2 regions of the Acidovorax sp. GW821-FHT10E04 genome follow, and region 2 is predicted to be linked to the other one. Evidence: predicted binding sites of a transcription regulator. Region 2 holds the regulator's gene; the other holds the start of a gene.
The links. The regulator LexA, encoded in region 2, represses DNA repair genes until DNA is damaged. The targets are predictions, from matches to a motif close to ACTGTATNNNNATACAGT.
Positions count from the first base shown of each region.

Region 1: a site for LexA is predicted at 12,345-12,362, ahead of recA (recombinase RecA). Genes of this name have one in related genera too.

Region 1 is NZ_JBWKMT010000003.1:161,672-176,390, reverse strand. It holds gene AC07OC_RS10215 (CHASE2 domain-containing protein) at 1-2,001, opposite strand, end outside; gene AC07OC_RS10210 (FHA domain-containing protein) at 2,111-2,761, opposite strand; gene AC07OC_RS10205 (Stp1/IreP family PP2C-type Ser/Thr phosphatase) at 2,806-3,594, opposite strand; gene AC07OC_RS10200 (CHASE2 domain-containing serine/threonine-protein kinase) at 3,612-6,245, opposite strand; gene AC07OC_RS10195 (TerC family protein) at 6,490-7,176, opposite strand; gene sucD (succinate--CoA ligase subunit alpha) at 7,329-8,225, opposite strand; gene sucC (ADP-forming succinate--CoA ligase subunit beta) at 8,241-9,401, opposite strand; gene argC (N-acetyl-gamma-glutamyl-phosphate reductase) at 9,623-10,555, shown strand; gene recX (recombination regulator RecX) at 10,663-11,127, opposite strand; gene recA (recombinase RecA) at 11,211-12,284, opposite strand; gene AC07OC_RS10165 (MarR family winged helix-turn-helix transcriptional regulator) at 12,427-12,915, shown strand; gene AC07OC_RS10160 (Clp protease N-terminal domain-containing protein) at 12,953-13,387, opposite strand; gene AC07OC_RS10155 (helix-turn-helix domain-containing protein) at 13,458-13,688, opposite strand; gene AC07OC_RS10150 (LysR substrate-binding domain-containing protein) at 13,769-14,719, opposite strand, start outside.
Region 2 is NZ_JBWKMT010000001.1:586,707-601,425, forward strand. It holds gene AC07OC_RS02690 (pyridoxal phosphate-dependent aminotransferase) at 1-620, opposite strand, end outside; gene AC07OC_RS02695 (CysB family HTH-type transcriptional regulator) at 691-1,632, opposite strand; gene AC07OC_RS02700 (sirohydrochlorin chelatase) at 1,676-2,059, opposite strand; gene lptG (LPS export ABC transporter permease LptG) at 2,093-3,199, opposite strand; gene lptF (LPS export ABC transporter permease LptF) at 3,196-4,299, opposite strand; gene AC07OC_RS02715 (leucyl aminopeptidase) at 4,373-5,902, shown strand; gene AC07OC_RS02720 (DNA polymerase III subunit chi) at 5,910-6,344, shown strand; gene AC07OC_RS02725 (hypothetical protein) at 6,344-6,916, shown strand; gene AC07OC_RS02730 (branched-chain amino acid ABC transporter substrate-binding protein) at 7,047-8,174, shown strand; gene AC07OC_RS02735 (D-2-hydroxyacid dehydrogenase family protein) at 8,307-9,314, opposite strand; gene AC07OC_RS02740 (hypothetical protein) at 9,569-10,066, opposite strand; gene lexA (transcriptional repressor LexA) at 10,223-10,897, opposite strand; gene AC07OC_RS02750 (asparaginase) at 10,981-11,937, shown strand; gene AC07OC_RS02755 (hypothetical protein) at 11,957-12,376, shown strand; gene AC07OC_RS02760 (DUF6152 family protein) at 12,396-12,866, shown strand; gene adk (adenylate kinase) at 13,018-13,674, opposite strand; gene kdsB (3-deoxy-manno-octulosonate cytidylyltransferase) at 13,912-14,719, opposite strand, start outside.

The DNA.
Region 1 (14,719 bases), on a different contig from region 2:
CGCCTGCGCCGCGTGGCTCCACGGCGTGTAGATGCCGACGGTTTGTACTTTGCCCTTCACGCGCACCTGGTCCAGCTTCTGCCATTGGTGCTGCACGGCCTGGGCCCGGGTCGTCTCGCTGACCACAATTTCCACACCATAGATTTTTGACAGGCCCTCCAGGCGCGACCCCAAGTTCACCGCGTCGCCAATCACGGTGTAGCTGCGGCGGATGTCGGAGCCCATGTCGCCCACACACATGGTTCCGGTGTTCAGTCCGATGCCAATGCCGATGGCCGGCAGGCCCCGGCTCTGGTGCTCCTGGTTCAGTTGGCGCACCGCCTCAGCCATGCCCAGCGCGGCATGTACTGCGAGATTGGCGTGCTCTAGGGTAGCCACAGGCGCCCCCCAGAACGCCATCACGCAGTCCCCCATGTACTTGTCGATGGTGCCGCGATGACTGCGAATGATGTGGGTGAGCCGGCTGAACACCTCGTTGAGCAGGGCTTGGAGTTGCAGCGGTTCCATCTGTTCCGACATGGCCGTAAACCCCCGCATGTCGCAGAACATCACGGTCAGCTCCTGGTTGGTCGCCTGCATGCTGTACTTCTCGGGCTGCTTGACCATCTCGTCCACCAGTTCCGGCGGCACATACGTGCCAAACAGCGCAGCCAGTTCCCGCTTGGAGCGGCTTTCCACAAAGTAGCCGTAGACCATGTTCAGGGCGAATGCGAACACCGCCATCACCACCACGGTAGCCAATGGCATGGCCAGGCCATGGGCGAGGTAGAGCCAGAGATTGAGCGCGGCAAGGACTGAGACGGTCCCAAGGCTGAGCAAGACCGCGGAGGTCGCCGAAAGCGCTGGAAGCGCCACCGCCAGCAAAAGGCCTGCGATGAGCAGCTGTACGGCATCAAAGTACACGGCGTAGTCTGGCCGCACGATGCTTTTCCCGTCCAGAAAGGCCGAGAGCATGTTGGCGTGCGTCTCCACGCCTGGGTAGGTGCGGCCCACCGGGGTCACGCGCAGGTCCAGCAAGCCGGGCGTGGTCGAGCCCACCAGCACCAGTTGGTCTTGCAGGCTATGGGAAGGGAGCTTGCCCTCCAGGACGTCGGACGCGGAGATGTACCGGAACGACCCACCGCCGACATCCCCGGGGCCGCGAAAGGGGATGAGGGTTGCGAGCTGGGCGTCCACGGCCAATGCCAGCGCGCGGCCATCCTGGCGCAGCACGACGCTCTGCAGCGTGTCGTATCCGCCTTCAGGAAGGGGGCTGGCAAAGCCGGGGTGCACTTCCGGCATGCCAAGCACCGTGCGAAACATCGCCAGCGCGAGGGATTCATAGTACTTCCCCTGGTGCTCAGCAAGCAGGGGAAGGGAGCGGACGACGCCATCGTCATCGGTGATGGAGTTGAAAAAGCCTGCGGCGGGCACGGCGCTGGCGAGCTCTTCGATGTTGCTGCCATAGCCGCCCCAGGAAGTGGCTTTCAGCGGTAGCCCGCGCAGCCGCTCCGGGGAGAGCGCTGGCGCGGGCAACACGCCTTTTGTCCTTCCGTCCCGGTCGCTGGTGAGGTAGTAGCCCAGAACCGCCGGCCGCCCCTGGAGCGACCGGGCGAAGAGCGCGTCATAGTCGAGCGCCGGGGCCAGGCGCGCGAGTTGTTCCTTGAACCCTGCCTGGGCCCGCAAGGGGCCCCGGGCCAGCTGCTCGAGGCTCGAGAGTCCCGAGCTTCCGTCGGCCTCCGCAAAGAGGACGTCGAAACCCACGACCGCCACCTGCTGGCGCTCGAACAATTCACGGCTCAGGGTGGCGAGCTTGTCCCGCCCCCAGGGCCAATGCCCCACCCGCTCCAGGCTTTTCTCGTCGATGTCGACGATGACGATGCGCTCGTCCAGCGTGCGCGGCATAGTGGCGCGCAGCCGGGTGTCGTAGATGATGTTTTCCAGCCGCTCCAGGACCTGGAGATGAAGAACGCCTGCAATGTGCAGCAGCGCAAATACCAGCGGAATCAACGTGACCGCCATGCGCCGCCCATGGCGCCAGAACAGGTGCAAGACGGGATTGCGCACGAATTCCAGGGGCAGTGGGCCGGAATGAGCCGCCTATGGGGCTGCTGCAGTCCGGCGGTGGCGGTCAGCTCTGTTCGAACTGCATTTCCGTGCCGGCCAGTTCGAGCCGGTCACCGTTCTTGAGCGGCACGGGCGATGTTCCGATGGAGGCGCCGTTGAGCAACGGCATGTCGGGACCTTCCACATGGGCCAGCACGAATCCTTGATGGCGCTTGGTGATGGATGCAACCGCCACGCCAGGCTTGCCAATGGTGGTGACCACCTTCTGCAGCGACACTTCACGCCCGGCGGCGGCTCCCGACATGACCCGGATGACCGCGGAAATGGGAACAGGAGCCGGCGCCGGAACTGCGGGGCGCGCGGCTGCGCCGACGGGCGGGACCATGCCGGGCTTGAAGATCATGGTCTTCTCGAAGTTCTGCCCCTCGGCCTCGTGCAGGAAGCGGATCTTGTACTTGCCCACCTCGACCGTGTCGCCGTTGCGCAGTTCCTGCCGCTTGACGGCCTTGGCATTGACGTAGGTGCCGTTGGTGCTGCCCAGGTCTTCAATCTCCACATCCTGGCCCGCCATGTGGATGACGGCATGCTCGCCGCTCACCGCGAGGTTGTCGATCACGATGTCGTTGTAGGGGCGCCGGCCCAGCGTGGTCCGCTCCTTGGTCAGTTGCACTTCCTTGATGACAACTCCGTCGATTGAAACGATCATTCTGGGCATGATCCACTCCTGATGTGATGAGTAATTGTTGTAGTAGCGGCCACTCACGCGGCCCCTAGCAATCGGGACATAAGGCCGCGCTTCTTGCCTCCCGCGGCCGCTTGCACCAGCAGTACGCTCACGTTATCACGGCCACCATTCGCATTGGCGGTGTCGATGAGCAGTGTGGCTTTTTCCTCCAGGGGAATAGGTGCCCGCACCAGTTCCGCCAGGTCCGCGTCCGCGACCATGTCCGTGAGCCCGTCCGAACACATCAGGAACAAGTCATTCGGCGCGACCTGGAATTCGTTGACTTCCATCATGACGTTGGGCTCCACGCCCAGCGCGCGGGTGACCAGGTTGCGGTTGGACGACAGGGCCGCTTGCTGTGCGGTGAGCAAGCCGGCATCCACCTGTTCCTGAAGCCAGGAGTGGTCGCGCGTGATCTGCTGCAGGACGCCGTCCCGCACGCGGTAGCAGCGGGAGTCGCCGATGTGCCCGAGGATGAGGCGGCTGCCGTGGAAGACCCCCACCACCAGCGTGGTGCCCATCCCTGCGTACTGGGGGTTGGACAACGACGCTCCAAGGATCGCGTGGTTGGCGTTCTCCACGCAGATTTCCAGGGCGCGGCGTACGTCGGTGGATTGCGGCGTGCCGCCTGCCTGCCCCAGCCAGCGGGCCATCTCGGTGCGGATGAAGGTGGTGGCCATGCCGCTTGCCACTTCGCCGGCGTTGTATCCGCCCATGCCATCGGCCAGGATGGCGACCTGCGCATCCCGGTCGACCGCCACCGCGTCTTCATTGTTGGTGCGCACGCGGCCTTTGTCGGTCCGCGCGAAAAATTCGTAGGTCATGGATGTGGAGGCGTGCGTCATCGGGCGCCTGGAATCGGCGGGGATGCCGCACCCCGCCCGGCGGGTGGCTCCATCACGGTTTCCTGAAAATCCGCCATTTCATGCCCTGTTGCATCGCGGTCCGCATCATAGACGACTGCTTCCGGGCCCGGTAACACTTCCGGCGCCGAGGATGCTGCGCCTGCCTGGCGCAGGTCGGAAGCGAATTGCCGCCCCGTCTGGTAGCGCGCCTGCGGGCGCTTCTGGAGGGCCAGGGCCACCACGCGGGCCACCGCGGATGAAAGCTCCGGCCGCAGCTGGCGGATGTCGGGTGCGTCCACGCTGGCGATCTTGTGCATGAGCTCGGTCATCGACTCGCCGCGCAGCGGCAAGGACCCGGTCAGCAGCTGGAACAGCGTGACGCCCAAGGAATACAGGTCCGATCGGCCATCCACCTTCTTGCCCGCGAGCTGCTCGGGCGACATGAAGCTGGGGGTGCCCAGGACCATCCCCGTGCGCGTCTTGCTGGAGTCCGTGATGCGCGCGATGCCAAAGTCCGTCACCTTCACGGCGTCCGTGGCGGCGTCGAACATGATGTTGGCCGGCTTGATATCGCGGTGCACCACGTTGTGCGCATGGGCATAGTCCAGTGCCTCGGCGACGCGGGCCGCAATGGACAGCACGGTGTCCACGGGCAGGAGCTGCCCGGCCCGGCATGCCTGCGTCAGGTCGGAGCCCTTGAGGAATTCCATGGCGATGTAGGCGAGGTCGTGTTCTTCGCCGGCATCGAATATCGTCACGATGTAGGGATGCTGCAGGCGTCCCGCGGTTTCCGCCTCGCGGAAGAAGCGGGCCCTCGCGTCGATCAGCGCGTCCCCTTCGAATTCCTCTCCCAGGGCCAGCGTCTTGATGGCGACCACGCGCCCGATCTTCGGATCCCGTCCCAGGTAGACGACGCCCATCGCTCCTTTGCCGATCTCCTTGTCGATCCGGTAGCGACCGAGCATCGGGATACCGGCTGTGGCATCGCCCGGCAGGCGCGGCGAGGCCGGCGGGACCGACGCGGGCGTGCTGGAGGGCGGGCCATCCACGTCCTTCTGCAGCTGGGCCCGCACGCGCTTGTAGCGGGCATATGCATCCTTGTAGGCGCGGTTGTGCTGCAGGATGTGCTTGTAGACGGACTTGGCCTTGGCAAAGTTGCGCTTGCGCTCGAAGTCCTGCGCCAGGTGGTACAGGTTGTCCATCAAGGCATCACTGGGAGGTACCTTGCGCAGGCGCTCGAATGCCATGTCGAGCTGCCCCTGCCCTTGCAGGGCCAGCCCCATCATGCGGTCGGTTTCGGCGGCTTCCCCGGACGATTCCTGGGTGCTGCCTCCCCCCATGCGCAGCGCGGTGAATGCCACCACCCCCACGAGCAAGGCCAGGGTGCCGGGTGCCAACGATATCCACTGCCCGGCATGGCGCAGCAAGCCCCATTCGATGCCTGCCAGGAGCAACAGCAGCACTGCGCTCAGCGCCCATCCCGCGGCACGCGAAAGCCGGGGAAGAACCAAGGCCGCGAAGAGCCAGGCCCCCAGCACCGCCCCCCATGCAGCCGCGGGCGCCCAGGAGGGTCTTTGCACACCGAGGCCCTGCCGCATGGCGGAGACGGTGTGCGCGAGCATCTCGACCGGGTACATCGTCCGTGCGCCCGGCTGAACCCAGGGGGCCGCCAGTGCCTCGCTGGTGTCCCCCACCAAGACGACCTTGTCCTTGAAGGTGTGAAGGGGCACCTTGCCGCTGAGCGCCTGGGCAAAGGACACCGTGGGAAACGGTGTCGCGCCATCCTGCGCAGCATGAAAGCGCGGGTGCATGGCGGCGGCCTCGTCCGTGGCAATGTGCAGTCCGCCCACGCGCACACCGCGCGGCTCGTCCTGGGTGCGGATCTCGTTCGGGCCCAGATGCAGGCTGTGCCGCGTTGCCAGCAATGCCAGCGAGGGCACCGCGACTCCGTCATATCGCAGCAGCAGGGGGATGCGGCGCACGCGGCCGTCGTCATCCGCTTCCATGGACAGGTGGCCGATGCCTGCCGCCACGGAGCCGAGTTCCGCGATGGGGTGCCGGGCCGATGTGGCGGGCGTGGCGAAGGACCCGGAGTCGGGCAGGACGCTGCGGTGCGCATAGGGGGGCAGCGGCGTGGCCTTTCCTCCGGCCAGGGCATAGCTTGAGGCCAGGAACACATTGCCGGCGCGCTGGATGCTGGCCGCGAGGCGGCCATCGGTGTCGAGCGCCTGCTCCGCCTCGGCGGTGGCACGGCCCAACTCGGCGGCCAGCGGAGATGTGTCTCCGGCACGCGCAAGCGTCTCCCGCACCTTGCGGACGTAGGTAAGGCCGCGGTCGGATTCAGGGGTGGCGAAGGAAGGGGTCAAGACAATGGTCTTGGCGCCCGCGGCCGCCAGCTGGTCGACGAGCCGGGCGTAGACATCGCGGGACCAGGGTGCGCTTCCCAGTGCTGCCAGGCTGGCATCGTCCATGCCGACGATGACAATTTCAGGCAAGGGGGGGGGTGTAGCGACACTGCTCGCTGCGTCATACACGCGGTATTCCAGGGACTGGAAGACACCAGCGGCCGCACACAGCGCAATGACCACCGCCGAGGCCACTGCGCCCCGAAACCCATCGGTCCGCCACATGCCCAGCCACCGACCCGAGGTTGTTCGTCCCACTTGCTATTGGTTCCACACTGTATTTGTGTGGATAAAAGCAATATCTGCGCCCGGGCGGGCGGGGTGCGCGGCCGTCGCCGCTACCGCGGCGCCGCTGGGCCCCTGCAGGCACGGATGCCCTTCTTGTCGTGGCGGGGCGGCCGCCACGCTGTCAGGGTGCCACTTTTGTCACATGGTGCAACAGTTTGTTGCACCATGTGATGGGGCGTAATCAGGCCGCCGATTCCCGCCGGGCCCTGTGGGGCCAGAATTTCCCGGCGCCCACCACCAGCAGCGCGCCAAGCGCCGCGGCCACATAGTGCAGCGAAGGATGCGCCACCACATAGCCATGCAGCGCTGCGTCATTGGCAATGGTTTCGCCCCCCACCCATCCAATCAAGGCGGCCCCCATCAGCACGATGGCGGGGAAGCGCTCCATGAGCTTGATCATCAGCGTGCTGCCAAAGATCACGAGCGGAATGCTGATGGCCAGGCCGAGCACCAGCAGCAGCACGTTGCCGTGCGCCGCAGCGGCAACGGCGATCACGTTGTCCAGGCTCATCACGAGGTCCGCAATGAGAATGGTGCGCACCGCCGCCATGAGGCTGCCATAGGCCTTCGACTCGCCTTCCTCTTCCTCATCGTCACTGAGCAGCTGGAAGCCGATCCACAGCAGCAGGCAGCCGCCGACGATCTGCAGGAACGAGAGCTCCAGCAGCTTGGCTGCCACCACGGTGAGCAGGATGCGCAGCACCACTGCCGCGCCAGACCCCCAGAAAACCGCCTTGCGCTGCTGATGGGGAGGGAGGGACCGGGCCGCCAGGGCGATGACGACGGCGTTGTCGCCCGAAAGAATGATGTTGATCCAGACGATCTTCATCAGGCCGATCCAGAAATCGGCACTTTGCACAAACTCCATACTGAACTCCACTGTTATGAATGCAAGAAGCGCCGGGAACCAGGGTTCCGAGCGCTTCTCTTTTTATTGGAGCGGCCAGTTTATCGGGCCTTGCGGCTGCGGGCGTCCGTAATTGTGCTTACGAATGCCCGTGCCGGTGTAGGGCCGGCAGCTTACTTGAGCTGGGCCTTGAGCAGCTTGCCCAGCTCCGACGGGTTGCGGGTGATGATGAAGCCCGACTCTTCCATGATGGCGAGCTTGGCATCGGCCGTGTCGGCGCCGCCGGAGATCAGCGCGCCTGCATGGCCCATGCGCTTGCCGGGAGGCGCGGTCACGCCAGCGATGAAGCCCACGATGGGCTTCTTCATGTTGGCCTTGCACCACTGGGCGGCTTCGGCTTCGTCAGGGCCGCCGATTTCGCCGATCATGATCACGGCGTCGGTGTCCGGATCGTCGTTGAACGCCTTCATCACGTCGATGTGCTTCAGGCCATTGATGGGGTCGCCACCAATGCCCACGGCGCTCGACTGGCCCAGGCCCACCTCGGTCAACATGGCCACGGCTTCGTACGTCAGCGTGCCGGAGCGGCTCACGACGCCGATGCGGCCCTTGCGGTGGATGTGGCCGGGCATGATGCCGATCTTGATTTCGTCGGGCGTGATGAGGCCGGGGCAGTTCGGGCCCAGCAGCAGGGTCTTCTTGCCGCCGGCGGCTTCCTTGGCCTTCATCTTGTTGCGCACCATCAGCATGTCCTTGACCGGAATGCCCTCGGTGATGCAGATGGCCATGTCCAGGTCGGCTTCCACAGCTTCCCAGATCGCATCAGCAGCGCCTGCGGGCGGCACGTAGATCACCGACACGGTGGCGCCGGTCTGCGATGCGGCTTCCTTGACGGAGGCGTAGATCGGGATGTTGAAGATCGACTCGCCGGCCTTCTTGGGGTTCACGCCTGCCACGAAGCAGTTCTTGCCGTTCGCGTATTCCTGGCACTTTTCGGTGTGGAACTGGCCGGTCTTGCCCGTGATGCCCTGGGTGATGACCTTGGTGTCTTTGTTGATGTAGATCGACATGTGTGTTCTCCGGGCTTACTTGACGGCAGCAACGATCTTGGTCGCAGCTTCGGCCATGGTGTCTGCGGCGATGATGGGCAGGCCGGACTCGGCCAGCATCTTCTTGCCCAGCTCTTCGTTCGTGCCCTTCATGCGCACGACCAGCGGCACGTTCAGGTTCACGGCCTTGCAGGCGGTGATCACGCCGGTGGCGATGGTGTCGCACTTCATGATGCCGCCGAAGATGTTGACCAGGATGCCTTCGACCTTGGGGTTCTTGAGCATGATCTTGAAGGCTTCGGTGACCTTCTCGGGGGTGGCGCCGCCGCCCACGTCCAGGAAGTTGGCCGGCTCGCCGCCGAACAGCTTGATGGTGTCCATGGTCGCCATGGCCAGGCCGGCACCGTTCACCAGGCAGCCGATGTTGCCGTCCAGGCTGATGTAGGCCAAGTCGAACTTGGATGCTTCCACTTCGGCTGGATCTTCTTCGTCCAGATCGCGGAAAGCCACGATGTCAGGGTGGCGGAACAGCGCATTGGCGTCGAAGTTGAACTTCGCGTCCAGGGCCATCAGGTTGCCCTTGGAGTCGCAGTTCAGCGGGTTGATTTCCACCAGCGACGCATCGGTGTCCATGTAGCACTTGTAGATCTTGGCGAAGATGTCCACGGCCTGGTCAATGGAAGCACCGGTCAGGCCGATGGCGGCTGCGACCTTCTTGCTCTGCTCGGTGGTGATACCGGCAATCGGATCGATCATCTCGGTGATGATCTTCTCGGGCGTGGAGTGCGCCACTTCCTCGATGTCCATGCCGCCTTCGCTCGAAGCGATCAGGGCCACCTTCTGCGTGGCGCGGTCGGTGACCAGCGAGACGTACAGTTCGTTCTTGATGTCGGCGCCGTCTTCGATGTACAGGCGGCGGACCTTCTGGCCTTCGGGGCCGGTCTGGTGCGTCTTGAGCTGCATGCCCAGGATCTCGCCAGCGATGCGCTTGACGTCGTCGATGGTCTTGGCAACCTTCACGCCGCCGCCCTTGCCACGGCCACCGGCGTGGATCTGGGCCTTGACGACCCACACGGGGCCGCCCAGTTTCTGGGCTGCTTCCACGGCTTCTTGCACCGTGAATGCGGGAATGCCGCGCGGAACGGGCACACCAAAATTGCGCAAGATTTCCTTGCCTTGGTATTCGTGAATCTTCATGAGGTCTCTCTCAGGGAAGGATGGTGGTTACCCGTTTGCCATGAACAACAAAATGTCTGGCCGCGGGCTGGGGACATGGCAACCAGCGACTGTATCATGTTGCAATGCACCATCCTTGTGCGTGGCTGACGGCTTCGCCGCGCCTGCCGGGTGGCAGTTTCTTGGCTTTTCTCGTGGTTTCTTGGCAGACTTTGCTGCCCATTTTTTGCAGGAGCACCCTTATGTCCAGAGTCTTTATCGATGGCGAAGCCGGCACCACGGGCCTGCAGATCCGTGAGCGCCTGCAGGCCATGCCGCAGATCGAGCTGGTCAGCATCGCGCCCGAGTTGCGCAAGGACCCTGCCGCGAAACGCGACCTGATTGCCGGCGTGGATCTGGTGATCCTGTGCCTGCACGACGATGCTGCGCGTGACACCGTGGCGATGGTGGACGAGATTGCCCGGAGCACGGGCCGCAAGGTCAAGGTGATCGACGCCAGCACGGCCCACCGCACGGCGCCCGGCTGGGTGTTCGGCTTTCCCGAGCTGGCCGCCGGCCAGCGCGAAGCGGTCGCGCAGGCGGACCGCGTGGCCAATCCCGGCTGCTATGCCACCGGTGCGATTGCGCTGCTGCGCCCGCTGGTGGATGCGGGCCTGGTGCCCCCGGACTTCCCGCTCGCCCTGCCCTCGGTCAGCGGCTACTCGGGCGGCGGCCGGACCATGATCGAGGCCTATGAGGCCGGCACGGCGCCGTTGTTCGAGGCCTATGCGCTCACGCTGCAGCACAAGCACCTGCCCGAAATCATGCGTTACACGGGCATCACCCGCCGGCCCATCTTCGTGCCGTCGGTAGGCAACTTCCGACAGGGCATGCTGGTGCAGCTGCCGCTGCATCTGGACCTGCTGCCCGGCGCGTCCAAGGCGGCCGATTTGCACGACGCGCTGGCGGCGCATTACGCCAGGAGCAATACACCCGAGCAGTGGGTCAGCGTGCTGCCCGCCACGGCCGACGGCAAGCTGGATGCGACCGCGCTGAACGACACCAACAAGCTGGAGCTGCGCGTGTTCGCCAACGAAGAGTACCGGCACGCGGTGCTGATCGCGCGCCTGGACAACCTGGGCAAGGGCGCCAGCGGCGCGGCCGTGCAGAACCTGCAGCTGATGCTGGGCCTCTGACGGCGGAGATAGGTGTGGGGACAACAGGCGGCTCCGGAGCGTGGCCGCCTGTGCTGTCTTCTGGGTCCCGGGGCCTTGGGGCGCCGCCCCTGCCCGCGTGACCGGCCCTAGATCTCGCCCTGGATTTCCGGCGCTTCGCCACGCACGACGCGCCGGGTGATCTCGCCCGAAAACCCGCGTGCGGTCAGAAAGCGGACTTGCCGCGCACGTTGCTGCGCATCGTCCGCCACGGCGCCAAATTTGCGCAGCCACAGTGCATGGGCGCGTGCCCATTCGCTGCCTTTGAGTTGGTCGAGGGCGTGCTGAACCGCCTCGGGGCCGATGCCCTTGGCGTGCAGCTCCTGCCGTATGCGCTGGGAACCCAGGCGGCCCGCGCGCTGGTGCAGCACGGATTCCACCACCCGGGCCTCGCTGATGAAGTCGCGCGCCTGCAGGTCTTCCAGCAGGGCCTGCAGGTCGTCGCCCTCCTGCACATGCGGCGCGAGCTTGCGCCGCAGTTCAGCGAGCGAGTGCTCGCGCTGGCTCAGCAGCCGCAGCGCCCGCCCCTTGAGCGAGAGCGTGGTGAACCCCATGGCCTCTTCTTTGCTTTCAATTCAATAGCTGCCAGCGCCTGTCAATCAAGCGCTGGAAGGCAATCTGGCTTGAATTGTGGCGGTCATTCGGCCGCGGCGGCAGGGGCCTGCAGCGCGTCGGGCAGCAGCGCAATGCCCAGGCCCTCGCGCACCTTGTTCTCGATCTCGCGGGCCAGGTCGGGGTTCTCGCGCAGGAACTCGCGCGCGTTGTCGCGGCCCTGGCCGATCTTCTCGCCGTTGTAGGCGTACCAGGCGCCCGACTTCTCCACGATCTTGGCGGTCACGCCCATGTCGATGATCTCGCCCTCGCGGCTGATGCCCTCGCCGAACAGGATGTCGAACTCGGCCGTCTTGAACGGCGGCGATACCTTGTTCTTGACCACCTTGACCTTGGTTTCGTTGCCGATGGCCTCGTCGCCCTTCTTGATGGTGCCGGTGCGGCGGATGTCCAGGCGCACCGAGGCGTAGAACTTGAGCGCGTTGCCGCCGGTGGTGGTTTCGGGGCTGCCGAACATCACGCCGATCTTCATGCGGATCTGGTTGATGAAGATGACCATGCAATTGGTCTTCTTGATCGTGGCCGTGAGCTTGCGCAGCGCCTGGCTCATCAGGCGGGCCTGCAGGCCGGGCAGGGCGTCGCCCATCTCGCCTTCGATTTCGGCCTTGGGCGTGAGCGCGGCCACCGAGTCGATGACGATCAGGTCCACGGCGCCCGAGCGCACCAGGCTGTCCACGATCTCCAGCGCCTGCTCGCCGGTGTCGGGCTGGCTGATCAGCAGGTCGGACAGCTGCACCCCGAGCTTCTGGGCGTATTGCACATCCAGGGCATGTTCCGCGTCCACGAACGCGCAGGTGCCGCCCTGCTTTTGCATCTCGGCAATCACCTGCAGCGTGAGCGTGGTCTTGCCCGAGGATTCCGGGCCGTAGATCTCGACCACGCGGCCGCGCGGCAAGCCGCCCACGCCCAGGGCGATGTCCAGGCCCAGCGAGCCGGTGGAGACCACCTGGATGTCCTCGATCACTTCGCCTTCGCCCAGGCGCATGATCGTGCCCTTGCCGAATTGCTTCTCGATCTGGGCGAGCGCGGCGGCCAGGGCCTTGGCCTTTTCGGTGTTCACGGGCAATGCGGGGTTGGTGCCTTTGACTGCGACGTCCATGAGAAAACTCCTTGAGAAACAATGGGTTGGGTGCCTGCACCGCTCTGCGGTTAATCACAGGCTGGATGCTTGAACAGTAGTTTATGCGAGCCGTCGCGGGGCATTCAAGCACAATTTAGTCAGTTTGCCTGACAATGTGTGAATGCCTGATATGCCTCTTCCTTCACCCGCCGAAGACGGCTGGCGCCAGACCCACCTGGGCCGCCTGTTCGGCCACGCCATGCGGCGCTTCGACGCGCGCGTGCTGCAGCTCATGGCGCACAACGTGGAGGTGCCGCTGGCGCTGTCCAACCTCGCGGCGCGCGACCAGGTGAGCGCCGCCCACGTGCACATCACGCGCCACCTGGCGCTGCAGGGCGACCGGCTGACCGACCTGGCCCAGCGCGCGGGCATGACCAAGCAGGCGATGGCCAACCTGGTGGACCAGTGCGAGGCCTGGGGCCTGGTCACGCGCGAGGCCGATCCGCTGGATGCGCGTGCGCGCCGCGTGTGCTTCACGCCCACGGGCCTGGCCTGGCTGCAGGCGTTTCGCGATGCCGTCGCGCAGGCCGAGGCGGAGTTCCGGGCGGAGGTGGGCAACGACGTGGCCACCGTGGTGGCGATCGGGCTGGAGGCCTATGCGGGCGGCTAGGCCGCCGCACGGTCATCCTGGCGCCCAAGGGGGGGCTTCAGACGCGCAGGGCGCTCTCCTGCCGCGCGGCGTGGCTCAGCGCGTGGGGGTCCAGCCGCAGCGCGCGCAATGCCCGCGCCGCCACGCCCTGCGGCGTGGCCGCGATCAGTGCCACCACGTGCGCACCCAGCAAGGGGCCGGGCTGGCCCTTGCGGGCCTCCGCCAGTGCCTGGATGAGGCCCTCGCCGGAGGGCTGCGCGCGGTAGATCCCGGCCTGCGGCGCACAGGGTGCGGCGGGCGGCATTTCGGCATCAATACCGATCTGCGCCAGCGCATCGCGGTACTGCTGTTCGATCGCGGCGGGCAGGGCGTCCGGGTCCGCGCCAACGCGCGCGAAAGCGCGGCGCGCGGAGCCGTCGGGCAGCTCGATGGCGGCCAGCAGGAAGTGCTCAGCGCCCGGTTGCGGCTGGCCCCGTGCGCGGCGCGCGTGCACAGCCGGCGCAGAGTGCGCATGTCGTTCAGGCGCTGGCGGATGTGTTGCAGCATGGGGAGGAGTCCTTCCATCATCCAGGGGGGGCGGGGCGCGTGGCCTGGGGAGAGAGCCGCTTGTGCGCCGCCTGCTTGCTGACGCCCAGGGCCTGGGCAATCTGCGCCCACGACCAGCCCTGCTTCAGGGCTGTGGCCACGGCCGCCGCCTCCAGCCGGTCGGCCATCAGGCGCAAGGCCACCACGGCGGCCAGCGCGGCTTCGGGGTCGTCGTGCGGGGGCAGCTGCAGGGGCGGTGGGGTCGGCATTCGTCAACTGTAGTTGACGGAACTCATATCGTCAACAAGGGTTGACGACAGGGCCGGGAGCCTGGCCCGGGGGCGGGCCCTCAGGGCGCCGGCCCGGTGCCAGCCGCGGCGCCCGTGGGCGGGGGCGCCGCGCCTGCGGGCTCCGCGCAGGCCAGCAACCACTGCCGGAAGCACTGCAGCGCATGCAGCTGCGTGCGGCCTTCGGGGTAGCAGAGCCAGTAGCCCACCTCGCTCTGGTAGCCCCCGCGCTGGACGGCGGCGGCCAGCGGCTCGCGCACCAGGCCGGCGGTGATCTCGTCCTGCACCAGGCAGCGCGGCACCAGGGCCAGGCCCATGCCGGCCATCACCGCGCGGATCATGGTCTGGAACTGGTCGAACTGCGGGCCGGCCAGCGGGTCGAGCTGGCCCTGTACCCCGTGCGTCTCGCTCCAGCGCAGCCAGGCCTCGGGCACGGTCACATGGCGCAGCAGCGCGTAGCGCGCCACGTCGCGCGGGGTGTGGATGGGCCAGTCCGCCACCTTGGCGCGCGGCGCGATCAGGGCCACGTCGTTGCCCGTGATGTAGTGGGCGTGGGCGCCCGGCCAGTGGCCATCGCCGAACAGGATGGCGCAGTCGAGCTCGGGCCGTTCGAAGTTGTAGCTGTGCACGTACGGCACGAAGTGCAGCGTGACCTGCGGGTGCTGCTGCTGGAACTGCGGCAGGCGCGGAATGAGCCACTTGGCGGCGAAGGTGGGCAGGCTCGACAGGTGCAGCGCGCCGCCGCCGTCATCGCTGGTGATCAGCTCCAGTGTGGCGGCCTCCAGCTGCGCCAGCACGGCGCGCACGGCCTTCTCGTAGCGCTCGCCCGCGGGGGTCAGCGCCAGGCGCTTGCGGCTGCGCTCGAACAGCGGCACGCCCACCCAGGCCTCCAGTTCCTTCACCTGCTTGCTCACCGCGCTCTGCGTGAGGTGCAGGGCCTCGGCGGCCCGCGAGACGCTGCCGAAGCGCGTGACGGTGGAAAACGCCCGCAGCAGGTGCAAGGGGGGTGAAAG
Region 2 (14,719 bases):
TCGCTGATGAGCAGGATGTCGGTGGGCGCGAGCAGGTCTTCCAGCTGGCGCATCTCCTGGGCCGTCCAGATGGTGGCGCTGGGGTTGTGCGGGCTGTTGATGAGGATGGCGCGCGTGCGCGCCGTGATGGCCGCACCGATCTTGCCGAAGTCGGGGCGGAAGGTGCCCGGCGTGAGCGGCACGCGCACCGCCTTGCCGCCCGCCAGTTCGATGTTGGGCACGTAGCTGTCGTAGCAGGGGTCGAGCACGATGACTTCATCGCCCGAGTGCACGATGGCCAGGATGGCGGTGATGATGGCCTGCGTGGCGCCGGCCGTGATGGTGATCTCGGTGCCCGGGCTGTACCGGCGGCCGTGCAGCGCCGCGATCTTGCTGGCGACCGCCTCGCGCAGGGCCGGGATGCCGGGCATGGGCGGGTACTGGTTGTGGCCGGCCTGCATGGCCCGCGTCACGGCATTCACCAGCTCCGGGGCGCATTCGAAGTCAGGAAACCCCTGGCCCAGGTTGACCGCGCCGTGCTCGGCCGCCAGGGCCGACATCACGGTGAAGATGGTGGTACCCACCTGGGGCAGCTTGCAGGGGAAGGCGGGTGTGCGGGCGGTGTCGGTGGTCTCAGTCATGGCGCTGTGGCGGAAGGTCAGGCTGGGAAGCAATGGGGCGGTGGAATGGGCAATCGGGCGGGTGCCGGTGTCAGAGTTCGTAGTCGTTGACGTGGCCGGTCATCGCGCGGGCGATGAGCTCGCGGCTCAGCCGGTCGCTGAGCAGTTCGGCGAACTTGTAGACGAAGTTGCGCAGGTACGCACCCCGCTTGAAGGCCACCCGCGCCACGCTCTGGCCGAACAGGTGCCCCACGGGACGCACGGCAAGGTCACCCACGGGGTCGTCGCGCATGGCCATTTCGGCCACGATGCCGATGCCCAGGCCCAGGCGCACGTAGGTCTTGATCACGTCGGAATCGATGGCCTCGAGCACGATGCGCGGCTGCAGCTTGCGTGCGGCAAAGGCATGGTCGATCTTGCCGCGGCCGGTGAAGGAGGGGTGGTAGGTGATCAGCGCCTCGTGGGCCAGGTCGTCCAGCCCGATGCGCTCCTTCTGCGCCAGCGGGTGATCGTTGGGCACCACCAGCACGTGCTGCCATTCATAGCAGGGCAGGGTGACGAGTTCGGGGTAGTCGGCCAGGGATTCGGTGGCCATGCCGATCTCGGCCACTTCATCGATCACCATGCGCGCCACTTCGTGCGGTGTGGCCTGGTGCAGGCTGATGTTGACCTTGGGATAGGCCTCGCGCAGGCGCGCCACGGGCACGGGCAGCACGTAGCGGGCCTGGGTGTGGGTGGTGGCGATGCTGAGGGTACCGCTGTCCTGGGCGCTGAACTGCTCGCCGATGCGCTTGAGGTTGCCCACCTCCCGCATGATGACCTCGATGCTCTTGAGCACGTGCTGGCCGGGTTCGGTGATGCGCTTGAGGCGCTTGCCATGGCGCGCGAAGATGTCCACGCCCAGTTCTTCTTCGAGCTCGATGATGGCCTTGGACACGCCCGGCTGGGAGGTGTGCAGGGCCTTGGCCGCTTCGGTCAGGTTGAGATTGCGGCGCGCAGCCTCTTGAACGAAGCGGAATTGGTGCAGATTCATATCTGATATCGCCTAAAGAGTTGCATCATTATGCTGCAGCTATCTAAGGGATTTCAGCGGAAGGCACCTCACAGGCAATTTCTGCCATCAAAGCCGTCATGCGCGGGTCTTCGCCAATGGCGGGCTGCACATGGAACCGCACGGCGGGATGGGCCGCTCGCAACTCCTCCACCAGCAGCGGCAGGTCGTTCCGCGCATGCTTGCCCGTGCCAAGGAACATGGGCACGACCGTGACATGGGCCGCTCCCTGCGCGACGAGCTGGTCCGTGGCCTGTGCCAGCGTGGGGGTGCACAGCTCCAGGTACGCGCAGGCCACAGGGCGGCCCGGGTGCTGCCCCCCGATGTGGGCGGCCACGGCCTCCATGGGCGTGCGCCACAGGGGGTCGCGCGAGCCGTGGGAGAACAGGACGATGGCGCGGTGGTTCATGGGTTGCAGATCGGGGCAGGGTGACAGCCCGGGCTAGCGCCGGAGCACCAGCCATCCAAAAGCCGCGAGCGAAAGCACGGAGTAGATCAGTCCGGGCGCGGCCGCCGTGAGCCACGGCGACCAGTTCTGCAGGTTGCCCGCATAGCCAAACACGTTGTTCAGCAGGAAGAAGCTGATGCCGGCCATGACGCCGCCAAACACATAGCCCGCGATGCCGCCCGAGCGGAAGTGCAGGTAGGCAAAAGGCAGGGCCAGCACCACCATCACCAGGCAGCTGAGGGGATAGAACACCTTGCGCCAGAACTCGATCTCGTAGCGCTGGGCGGACTGGCCGTTGGCGTCGAGGTGGCGGATGTACTGGAACAGGTCGATGGTGGCCATGCGGTCGGGTTTGAGCAGCGAGGCGGCCACCATGTCGGCGCTGATGCGGGTGGGCCATTGCAGGGTGGGGGCATCCAGGTGCTCCACGCGCGCTTCGTCGCCGCCGCGCTGCTCGAAGCGGCTGCGCTGCACCTTCTCCAGATTCCACGCGCCATCCGGCCCAAACTGGCCCGCCGCCGCCCGTGTCTGCGATGCCAGCCGGCCCTTGGCATCGAACTCGAAGATGCGCACGTCCAGCATGCCGCCGTTGGTCGTGAGCGCGCGCACGTTCACCGCATAGGAGTGGTCGTCCTGGCGCTCCTTGAGCCAGGCGCCGGTGGCGCCCGTGGTCAGGCGCCCGAGGTACCGCACCTTGACCAGCTGGGCGGCGCGGTCGGTCAGCGGCGCAATGTAGTCGCCCACGGCGAAGGTCAGAAGCACGAAGAAGCCGCCCAGCGCCACCAGCGTGCGCAAGGCACGCCAGGGGCCCATGCCGCTCGTGCGCATGATGGTGAACTCGGAGCTTTGGGCGAGCCGCGCCATCACGAAGATGGTGCCGATGAGCACCGTGATGGGCAGCAGCTCGTACAGGTGGCTGGGAATGCTCAGCACCACGAACAGGAACGCGTGCGAGAGCTGGTAACCCTCGGCGCCGGTGCGGCCCACCCAGCGCAGTTCGTCCACCAGGTCAAAGAAGAAGAACAGCGCCAGAAACCCGGCGGTGACGAAAGCGACCGCGAACAGGGCTTCGCGGTGGATCAGGCGGCGGATGGTTTTCATGCGGGGCTCCCTGGCGGCGTGGGCTGCCAAAGCCGCCGCAGCGTCCAGTGGTTGTGGCGCGCGGCCAGTACCAGCAGCGACATGAGCAGCATGCCGCCGTGCAGCAGCACCATGAAGCTCACCAGGCCGAGCCGGCCCGCGCCCACCCAGCTTTGCCCCAGCGTCATGAGGTTGTAGTACACGATGAAGGCAAAGAGCGCGAACACCAGGCTGGTGCTGCGCGCGGCGCGCGGGTTGACGCTGGCCACGGCCAGCCCCAGCACCACGAAGTTGAGCGCTGCCAGCGCCAGCCCCAGGCGCCAGCCCAGCTCGGCCCTGTAGGCGGGCAGGGGCTGCATGAGCAGCTCGTGCGTGGCGCGGGTCTTGACGGAGAGCTCTTCGGCCGAGCCCGCGGGCGCGGAGCCAATGCGGGTGCCGTATTCGACGAACTCACTGATTTTCACGCCGGGTTTGTCGCGTGAGGTCTCCAGCCGCTGGCCCTCGCTCAGCACGGCCATGCGCTCGCCGCCCCGTGTCTCCAGCCGGGCGCTGCGCGCAGAGGTGACGGATTCGCGGGCACCGTCGGTGGCGGCGATGAAGATGTTGTTGCCGGCCTGGGTGTCCGGGCTGTCCTTGTCGATGAAGAACACCCGGCTGCCATTGGAGGATTCCTGGAACTCGCCGGGTGCGATGCGGTCGATGTCGCTGCGCTGTTCATAGCGCGTCTTGAGTTCCTGGATCTGGGAATTGGCCCAGGGCCAGACCAGCAGCGACAGCACGGCGATGATGACCATCACCGGCCAGGCAAAACGCAGCAAGGGCCGCAGCAGGCTGACCAGCCCGCGGCCGCTGGCGAACCAGATGACCATTTCACTGTCTCGGTACATGCGCGACAGCGTCCCGACCACGGCGATGAAGAGGCTCAGGCTCAGGATGGTGGGCAACTGGCCCAGCACCGTGAACCCCATGACCAGCATGACATCGGAAGGGCTCACGCTGCCCCGCGATGCCTGGCCCAGGGTGCGGATGAGCATCATGGTCATGACCACGGTCACCAGCACCACGAGGGTCGCACCGAAGCTGCGCGCCAGCTCCTTGCGGATGGATGAATCGAATAACATTGGCTAGGAGCGCGCTATGCACTTTTGCGTGCATGTCAAAGTGCATAGCACGCTCAAAAGGAAAACACCGATTATGAACTTTGATCTCAAGACCCTTGACCTTGCTGCGGCAGCTTCGGAAAAATGCGACCTGCTGGTCGTCCTGCTTCCCGAGGGCTTCAAGCCCGGCAAGGATGCGCTGTCTGCCCTGGCGGCGCTGGCGCTCAAGAACGGAGATCTGTCCACCAAGGCAGGCAAGCACCTGCAGCTGTACCAGGTGCCTGCCGTTGCGGCCCGCCGGGTGGTGCTGGTCGGGCAGGGCGACGGCGCGGCCCGCGCCACGCGCCAGGCCCTGCAGGCGGTGGGATCGGCCATCAAGGCGCCGCAGACCAAGCGGGTGGCGCTCTGTTTTGCGGGTGCTGCGCAGCCAGCGGCCGTCAGTGCCGCCGTGCAGGCCGTGGCCGAAGCGAGCTACGTCTATACGACCACCAAGACAAAGGTGGAGGCGCGCAGCCTGAACCGCTGCGTGGTGGGCGTGCACAGCGTCCCCGAGGTGCGCGAGGATTTCGATGCCGGCGTGGCACTGGTCGCCGGGGTCGAGTTCGCGCGGGAATGGGGCAACCGCCCCGCCAACCACGCCACGCCCAGCCTGCTCGCCGATGCGGCCAAGACACTGGCCAAGCTGCCCCGCATTCAGTGCAAGGTCCATGGCCCGGCCGAGGTGGCCCGCCTGGGAATGGGCGCCTTCCTCGCCGTGGCGAGGGGGTCCGAGGAGCCTTTGCGGTTCATCGAGCTGCGCTACAGCGGCGCGGCCAAGGACCAGGCGCCTGTCGTGCTGGTGGGCAAGGGCATCACGTTCGACACGGGGGGCATCTCGATCAAGCCCGCGCCGGAGATGGACGAGATGAAGTTCGACATGTGCGGCGCCGCCAGCGTGCTGGGAACGTTCCGCGCGCTGGGCGAGCTGCAACCCGCCATCAACGTGGTGGGGCTGATCCCCGCCTGCGAGAACATGCCCGACGGCCGTGCTGTCAAGCCCGGCGACGTGGTCACGAGCATGAGCGGCCAGACCATCGAGATCCTCAACACCGACGCCGAAGGCCGGCTGGTGCTCTGTGATGCGCTCACCTATGCGTCCCGCTTCAAGCCCGCCGCCGTGGTGGACATCGCCACGTTGACCGGCGCGTGCGTGATTGCGCTGGGTGGCGTGCGCAGCGGGCTGTTTGCCAACAACGATCCCCTCGCAGCCGCGCTGCAGGAGGCCGGGGAGTCCGCGCAGGACCCCTGCTGGCGCATGCCGCTGGACGACGATTACGCGGATGGCCTCAAAAGCAATTTCGCGGACATGGGGAACGTGGCGGGCCGCGCGGGCGGTTCCATCACCGCGGCCAAGTTCCTGCAGAAATATGTGGGTGACCTGCCCTGGGCCCATCTGGATATCGCGGGGACGGCCTGGAAGGGTGGGGCCGCCAAGGGGGCCACGGGGCGGCCGGTCGGGCTGCTGGTGCATTACCTTCTGAGGCAGGCGGCCAACACCAAGCCCGCCTCCAAGGCATCTTCGGCGGCGCGTGCGGCCTCCCCCAGGCCGGCGACGGTGAAGGCGCCGCGCGCCAAGCTCGGCTGATCTCGCCATGACCGAGGTCGCGTTTCACTTCAATGCGCCGGACAAGCTGGCCTATGCATGCCGCTTTGCGCGCAAGGTGCAGCGCAGCGGTGCACGGCTGGTGATTGCAGCACCGGCCGAGACGCTGGCGGTGCTGGACCGCATGCTCTGGGTGCTGGCGCCGCAGGATTTTGTGGCCCATTGCCTGGGCGGTGCCGACGAAGAACTGGTCCATGCATCGCCCGTGCTGCTGACGGCCGACGCGCGTTCCGCCGCGCACCACGAGGTGCTGTTGAACCTGCACGCCGAAGTGCCGGAAGGGTTTGGCCGGTTTGATCGCCTGGTCGAGGTGGTGAGCGCGCAGGATGAGGCCGATCGCGGCGAGGCGAGGTCGCGCTGGCGCCACTATGCCTCACGCGGGTATGAGATCACCCGCCACGACCTGGTGCTGAAAGCCGGCTGATGGCGCTGCCCCCCAAGACGCCTCCGCGCTTTGTCCCCACCCTCACCGAAGTGGTGCGGGCGCCGGATTCCGCCCCATCGCAGGCCGCGGCCGCTGCACCATCGCGCACCACGGTCATGCATCCCTCCATGCTGCCCGAGGCGCGGCCGGCGGCGAACGCCGTGCACCAGGCGGCGCAGCCGCCGGGTTCCTTCGTGCATGGCGCCCATCGGCCCGCCGTGGCCCCGCCAAGGCCCGCCGCCCCGCCGGGCATCGTTCCCGCGCCGGCCCGCAATGCTCCGGCAGCGGGCACCGTGGCGCCGCCCGTGTCCGTGGGGGCCGTGAGTCCGGTTGCGCTGACCCGACCATTGCCGGAGGGCATGGAGGAATATATGGTGCACAGGGTCATGCAGCGCGTGGACGTTGTGCTGGATCAACGTTTGCGCGAAGCGATCGCCACGGTGGTGCAGGAGCAGACACGATCGGTGCTGCCACGGCTGCGCGAAGAGATTGAATCGGTGGTCCGGCACGCTGTGTACGAGGCGGTGGCGGATGAGCTGGCCAGCGGGACGCCCTCGGTGCCAAAGGGATGACAGGGTATTCCCCTGTGGTTTCTCTCGCTTTTAATCGTGTTCCCTAATGATCTGGCCCGTAAATTGCGATATGTTCGCCTGCGTTGAGACACAAGAATATTCTCAGCGTTTATCTTTACTGGAGATTGATATGCAATTGAAGTTGAAACTGACCGTGGTTGCTGCTATCGCGGCTGCTGCTGGTGTGGCCTCTGCACAAGAGCAGGTGGTCAAGATCGGCCACGTGGCTCCGGTTTCCGGTGCCCAAGCCCACTACGGCAAGGACAACGAAAATGGCGCCCGCATGGCCATTGAAGAGCTGAACGCTCAAGGCGTCACCATCGGCGGCAAGAAGATCAAGTTCGAGCTGCAGGCCGAAGACGATGCAGCCGATCCAAAGCAGGGCACGGCCGCTGCACAGAAGCTGTGCGACTCCAAGGTCGCAGGCGTTGTCGGTCACCTCAACTCCGGTACCACCATCCCCGCATCCAAGGTCTACAACGACTGCGGCATTCCGATGGTGACGGGCGCTGCGACCAACCCCAACCTGACCAAGCCAGGCTACAAGACCACCTTCCGCATCATCGCCAACGACAACGCCCTGGGCGCTGGCCTGGCTTTCTACGCGGTCGACACGCTCAAGCTCAAGACCGTTGCCATCATCGACGACCGTACCGCTTACGGCCAAGGCGTGGCAGACGTGTTCAAGAAGACGGCCACGGCCAAGGGCATGAAGGTGGTGGACGAGCAGTTCACGACCGACAAGGCCACCGACTTCATGGCCATCCTGACCGCCATCAAGTCCAAGAACCCTGATGCCGTGTTCTACGGCGGCATGGACCCACAAGCCGGCCCCATGCTGCGCCAGATGGAACAGCTGGGCATGGGCAACGTGAAGTACTTTGGTGGTGATGGCGTCTGCACGTCGGAAATCGCCAAGCTGGCCGCCGGTGCCAAGACCCTGGGCAACGTGATCTGCGCCGAAGGCGGTTCTTCGCTGGCCAAGATGCCTGGCGGCACGGCCTGGAAGGCCAAGTACGACGCCAAGTACCCCAACCAGTTCCAGGTGTACAGCCCCTACACCTATGACGCCACGTTCCTGCTGGTGGACGCCATGAAGCGTGCCAACTCCGTGGACCCCAAGGTGTACGTGAACGAACTGGCCAAGGCCAGCTTCAAGGGCGTGACCTCCACCATCGCCTTCGAACCCAACGGCGAAATGAAGAACCCCGCCATCACCCTGTACGTCTACAAGGACGGCAAGAAGACCCCGCTGTAATTAGTCAGCGCGGTACCGCGCTGCAGGGCCCCTGTGCCCTGCCGGGCTCAAAAAAGGCTTCCCTCGGGAAGCCTTTTTTATTGGGCACCCGCGCCGTCGATGGCGCAAGCGGCCCGGTTGTTGCCCTGCTGGCTAGCGTCTTACCTGAAGCGAGCCTGGATTCACGATATTGGTGGGCGTGCCCTTGATGAAATTCACCACGTTGTCGAATGCCGCGCCAAAGTACAGCTCATAGCTGTCCTGCTCGACATAGCCAATGTGGGGCGTGCAGATGCAATTCTCCAGCCGCAGCAAGGCGTGGCCCTGAAGGATGGGTTCGCTCTCGAACACATCGACCGCCGCCATGCCGGGACGGCCCCGGTTCAACGCTGCGATCAACGCGTCGGGCTCGATCAATTCGGCCCGCGATGTGTTGACGAGAAGGGAGGTGGGCTTCATGCAAGACAGGTCTTCCAGCGAGACGATGCCGCGCGTTTCATCGTTGAGGCGCAGGTGCAGCGAGATCACGTCACACTGCGAGAAGAACTCCTCGCGCGTGGTCGCGGCCTGGTAGCCGTCCGTCAAGGCCTGGGCGCGGGACGCCTCGCGGCCCCAGATACGCACGTTCATGCCGAAAGCGCGTCCGTAGCCAGCCACGAGCTGTCCGATGCGGCCATATCCCCAAATGCCCAGCGTTTTGCCGCGCAGCACGTTGCCAAGGCCGAAGTTGGCGGGCATGGATGCGGTCTTCAGCCCCGACTGCTGCCAGGCGCCGTGCTTGAGGTTGGCGATGTACTGCGGCAGCCTGCGCATGGCTGCCATCACGAGGGCCCAGGTCAGTTCGGCCGGGGCCACCGGGGACCCTATGCCCTCGGCCACGGCAATGCCCCGCTCCGTGCACGCCGTCACGTCGATGTGACTGCCGATCTTGCCGGTTTGCGCGATCAGTTTGAGGCGGGGAAGCTTTTCCACCAGTTGGCGCGTGATCTGTGTGCGCTCCCGCACCAGAACGATGATGTCGGCATCCTTCAGGCGGACAGAAAGCTGCCCAAGTCCTTTGACGGTATTGGTGTAGACCTTGGCGGTGTACGCGTCGAGCCGGGATGCGCAGTGCAGCTTGCGGACTGCGTCCTGGTAGTCGTCGAGAATCACAATGTTCATCCCGATATTGTGCCTTGGTGGCGCCACCGGCATTCACCGGGCCGCCGTCCTGGGGCATCAAAGTACGGGGCTTTTGGTGACGGAGTGTTGGCGCATCCCGCAAAACGCTGCCGCCCATGGCAGGACGTGGCGGGGCCGTGCCATCGCTCCCCGGCCGTTTTTCTCACGCCCGCAGATCCATCTCTTTCGAGAAGGAACGCCACACGCCAACGAGGACCGTGCCGTTGGCCCGTGATGAAGGAAGTATCTTGGTCTCAAGAGGCCTGCAGGGCTCCCTCGCAGGCCACCATGCGGTCCAGTTCCGCGCACACGTCGGCCATCCTGCCGGCGATCACCAGCCGGCCCGTGCCGGGGGCTGAGATCCTGCGCAAGACCTTGGCGGTCCGGCGGCCCGATCCATCGGTGGGCCGCGGCGCGGCGCAGGCGCTGCGGCTTCCTGCGGGCGGTACCGGCATCGCGGGCGGTGCTCTGCGGGTGGCGGCCTGCCGCCCGGGACTTTCGGCGGGGGGCGTCTGGGGCGTGTTGACCGTGAAGGGCCAGTTGCCGCGCAGCGGACGTGGGCCAGGGAGACCCTGCGGGCGGTGGATGCTCCTGGAGCCGGCCGTGCCCCGGCCGTCGCCGCGGTCCGTGCCATCGTGGGGGGAACGGGGTGGGGGCGAACCTGCCGCAGACGGCACCGCGAGCGCGGCGGTCGAGTGAAACCAGCGCGTCAGCGAGCGCAGCGGCACGGAGAAGGCGGATAAGGTGGTCAAGGCAATTCCCATGTGAAAACTCCGAAGGTCGGGGGTTGGACATAGGCAGGATTGCAAATTGAACCCGCACCGCAGGGCTGGCGTGCCGGTTTGCCCGGCACACCAAACGCCCGCCACCTGCAATGCGGTAGTGAATGGACCAGCAGCCGGGACCGGCTACATCAGCATGGTGTTGCGAATGAGGCCTACCGCGAGACCTTCGATTTCGAAAGGTTCGCCAGGCTGTACCACGATGACCGGGTAGTCCGGGTTTTCAGGCAGCAGCTCGATGGCCGTGGCGGTGCGCCGCAGGCGCTTGACCGTCACGTCGTCTCCCAGGCGGGCCACGATGATCTGGCCGTTGCGCGCCTCGCGGGTGGACTGCACGGCCAGCAGGTCGCCGTCCATGATGCCGGCATCGCGCATGGACATGCCACGCACCTTGAGCAGGTAGTCGGGCTTGTGCTGGAACAGGCTGTTTTCCACGCTGTAGGTCTGGTCGACGTGTTCCTGCGCGAGAATGGGCGAACCCGCCGCCACACGCCCCACCAGGGGCAGGACCAGTTGGGAGAGCCCGGGAATGGGCAGGTGGAACTGGCTGCCGCGCGCTGCATTGATGGAGCGCAGCGTGTCGCTGCGCAACCGGATGCCCCGCGATGTGCCGCTCACCAGTTCGATCACGCCCTTGCGTGCGAGGGCCTGCAGATGTTCTTCTGCCGCATTGGCCGACTTGAAGCCCAGTTCAGCCGCGATTTCGGCGCGGGTGGGAGGCGCCCCTGTGCGTGCAATGGCGGTCTGGATGAGGTCCAGGATCTGTTGCTGGCGGGCCGTGAGTTTCGGGTTGTCGAGCATGGTGGTTTCCGGTGGAGGCGGCTACAGTGAAGGACAACTGTTTTTTAATCCAGTAACTGTATTTTTTACCAGTTTTTCGGAGTATGCAAGTGAGTGGGCAAAAAATTGTGGTTTTGGGCACTGGAGGAACCATTGCCGGCACGTCGGCACAGGCGGGCGACAACATCGGGTACACCGCCGCGCAGGTCGGGGTGGAGCAGCTGCTGGCAGCGGTCCCCGGATTGCAGGAGGCGGCCGGTGGCATGCTCGTGGCGGAGCAGGTGGCTCAGATCGACAGCAAGGACATGGACGGCGGGGTGTGGCAGGCCCTGGCGCTGCGCTGCGCCCATCACCTCCAGGACGCCTCCGTGCGCGGGGTGGTCATCACCCACGGCACCGATACGCTGGAGGAGACGGCCTGGTTCCTGAACCAGGTGCTGGATACCCGGCTGAAACCCGTGGTGCTGACCTGTGCTATGCGCCCGGCCACGGCGCTCACGCCCGACGGGCCGCAAAATCTCCTGGATGCCGTGGCGGTCGCGGTGGCTGCGGGTGCCCGCGGCGTGCTCGCAGTGGCCGCTGGCGAGGTCCACGGCGCACAGCAGGTCCAGAAGGTGCATCCGTACCGTGTCCATGCGCTCAGTTCGGGCGAGGCCGGGCCTTTGGGGTGGGTGGAGGAGGGCGCCATTCGCCTTGCGCAGGATTGGCCGATACCGCCCGCCAAGCATGCGTGTGGTGCTCTGCAAAATATAGCAAATGCAGCGGCCTGGCCCCGCGTGGAGGTGATCATGAGCCACGCGGGCGCCACGGGCGCCATGGTGGATGCGCTGGTGCGTGACGGCGTCCAGGGGCTGGTGGTGGCATGCACCGGCAACGGCACCATCCACCACCTTCTGGAAGCCGCATTGCTGCGCGCGCAGGAGGTGGGCGTGCGGGTGGTCCGGTCCACGCGCTGCGCCGAGGGGCGGGTGCTGCCCAAGCCTGGTGACCTGCTGCCTGATTCCGGCGGGCTGCCGCCCCTGAAGGCCCGGATCTCGCTGATGCTGGACCTGATGCGCTGAGTGCGAAGGCTGTCCAGTGTTGTTTGCAGCCCTCAAGACACACGCCTGGGCCTACCCGGCGCTGGAAGTGGTGCACATCGTTGGCATTGCCCTGCTGCTGGGCAACCTGGTGCTGCTGGAGTTGCGCGTGTTTGGCCGGGGGGCGGCGCTGCCCGTCAAGGACCTTGCGCGGCTCAGCCTGTCGCTGGCATTGTGCGGCTTTGGCCTGGCGGCGGCATCGGGCCTGCTGATGTTCGCCACCCAGCCTTCCGAGCTGCTCGCCAGCCGCGCATTCACCTTGAAGATGCTGCTGTTAATGCTTGCGGGCTGCAACGCCGCGTGGTTCCATGGGCGTGGATCGCTGGCGCGCCTGGACGCCCTGGCCCGGGTGCAGATGCTGGCGTCCACGCTGATCTGGCTGGCCGTGGTGGTCTGTGGCCGCTGGATCGCCTATCTGTGACCTGACAAGGAGAGAACCGATGAGTCTGCAACGCCGCCGCCTGCTCCTGGCCACTGCGATGGTTCCGCTCTGGGCGCGCGCCCACCATGGCTGGAGCAGTTTTGATGCCGAGCGCCCCATCTATCTGGAAGGCACGGTGCGCAAGGTGCGCTGGCAAAACCCCCATGCCGAGCTGGAGCTGGAGCTTCCCGCGCAGTTGCGGCTTCCCGCGGACCTGGCGCAGCGCGCGGTGCCCGCCCAGGCCTCGCCCGTGGACGGCAAGGCCTTGCTGGCCAAGGCGGTGCTGCCCACCCGCAAGGACCGCCGCTGGGAGATCGAGCTGGCGCCCCTGACACGCATGCAGGCCTGGCAGGTGCAGGAGATCAAGCCCGGCACGGACCTGTCGGTGGTGGGCTTCACCCTGCGCGATGAGAAGGGCGATGCGGTGCTGCGCGCGGAATACCTTTTCGTGGACGGCAAGGCCTACGGCCTGCGCTCCAGTCCGGCCTGAACAAAACCAGGATGGGTGGCAAGGCCGGGGCCATGAGGGTCTGGCCCGCTGGTGCCACGGCGCGCCTGACGGGGCCACCGGCACCTCCCAAAAGAAAAGCGACGCCCTGGTGCCCCATGGCGTCGCTGGTCCTGGGGCGTGACCCTCGCGCTCAGCTGGCCAGCGCCTGGAGCGCGCGCGCGGTGATTTCTTCCACGCTGCCCGTGCCGCTGATGGCGCGGTACTTGGGGGCGGCGTCGGGCTCGGCCTGGGCCCAGCTGCTGTAGTAGTCCACCAGGGGGCGCGTCTGGTCGCTGTAGACCTGCAGGCGCTTCTTGACAGTTTCTTCCTTGTCGTCTTCGCGCTGGATCAGTTCCTCGCCCGTCAGGTCATCCTTGCCTTCCACCTTGGGGGGGTTGAACTTGACGTGGTAGGTGCGGCCGCTGGCAGGGTGCGAGCGGCGGCCGCTCATGCGTTCGATGATGGCGTCAAAAGGCACATCGATTTCGAGCACGTAGTCGAGCTTGACGCCCGCCGCCTTCATGGCGTCGGCCTGGGGAATGGTGCGGGGAAAGCCGTCGAACAGGAAGCCGTTGGCGCAGTCCGCCTGCGTGATGCGTTCCTTCACGAGACCGATGATGATGTCGTCGCTGACCAGGGCACCCGAATCCATCACGGCCTTGGCCTGCAGGCCCAAGGGCGTGCCCGCCTTCACCGCCGCCCGCAGCATGTCGCCGGTGGAGATTTGCGGGATGCCGTATTTCTGGCAGATGAACGTGGCTTGCGTGCCCTTTCCGGCGCCAGGCGCGCCCAACAGAATCAGTCTCATGGAAGTCCTCGAAGGTTAGAAATCGGTTGGCGCCGCTGGCGGGGACGTTCGAAGGGCGCCTGAAGCCGTTCTGTGCGCCCGGGATGCGGTGCTCTCGTTGCGGGCGAGGATAGCATGCGACCACCTTGCGCTGACTTACACGCCGTACCGCGCGGCGGCCAGGGTGTCGCGGTGCGGATAGTGCCCTGCACGGTGGCGCGGGCAGGTCCCCGCGCCACGGGGCCGCCGGGGCGTCCGTCAGCGGAAAAGGCTGCGGACCCGCTCCAGATCCTCGGGGGTGTCCACGCCAGGCCCCGGGGCGGTGCTGGCCAGGTGCACCGCGATGCGGTGGCCGTGCCACAGCGCGCGCAACTGCTCCAGCGCTTCCACGGCTTCGGTGGGGGCTGGCGCCAGCGCCGGAAATTCCCGCAGGAAGCCGGCACGATAGCTGTAGATGCCCACATGCCGCAAAGGCGCGAACCCCGCCAGGGCGGCGACGCCGGGTGTGGCCGCCTGGGCGGCGCCTTGCCACCAGGGCGTTGCGGCATGGTCGCGGGCGAAGGGGATGGGCGCCCGGCTGAAGTAGTGCGCCAGGCCCCGCGCGTCCAGCACCACCTTCACCACGTTGGGGTTGGCGTAGTCGGCTTGCGACGCAATGGCGTGCGCGGCCGTGCCCATGCTGGCCTCGGGGCGGGCCGGCAGCAGTTGCGCCACGGCATGGATGAGGCCGGGGTCCATCAGGGGTTCATCCCCCTGCACGTTGACGACGATGTCGGCGCCATCCAGCCCCAGCTGGACGCAGGCCTCTGCCAGCCGGTCGCTGCCGCTGGCATGGTCGGCGCGGGTCAGGATCGCCTCCACGCCGTGGGCCGCGCAGGCCTGCAGGATGCGGTTGTCGTCGGCGGCCACCACGACCCGGGTGGCGGCGCTCTGGGCCGCGCGGCGGGCAACCCGCACCACCATGGGCAGGCCGGCGATATCGGCCAGGGGTTTGTCGGGCAGCCGGCTCGATGCCATGCGGGCCGGGATCAGCACCGTGAAGCGGCTGTCCGGTGCCACGGCGCCG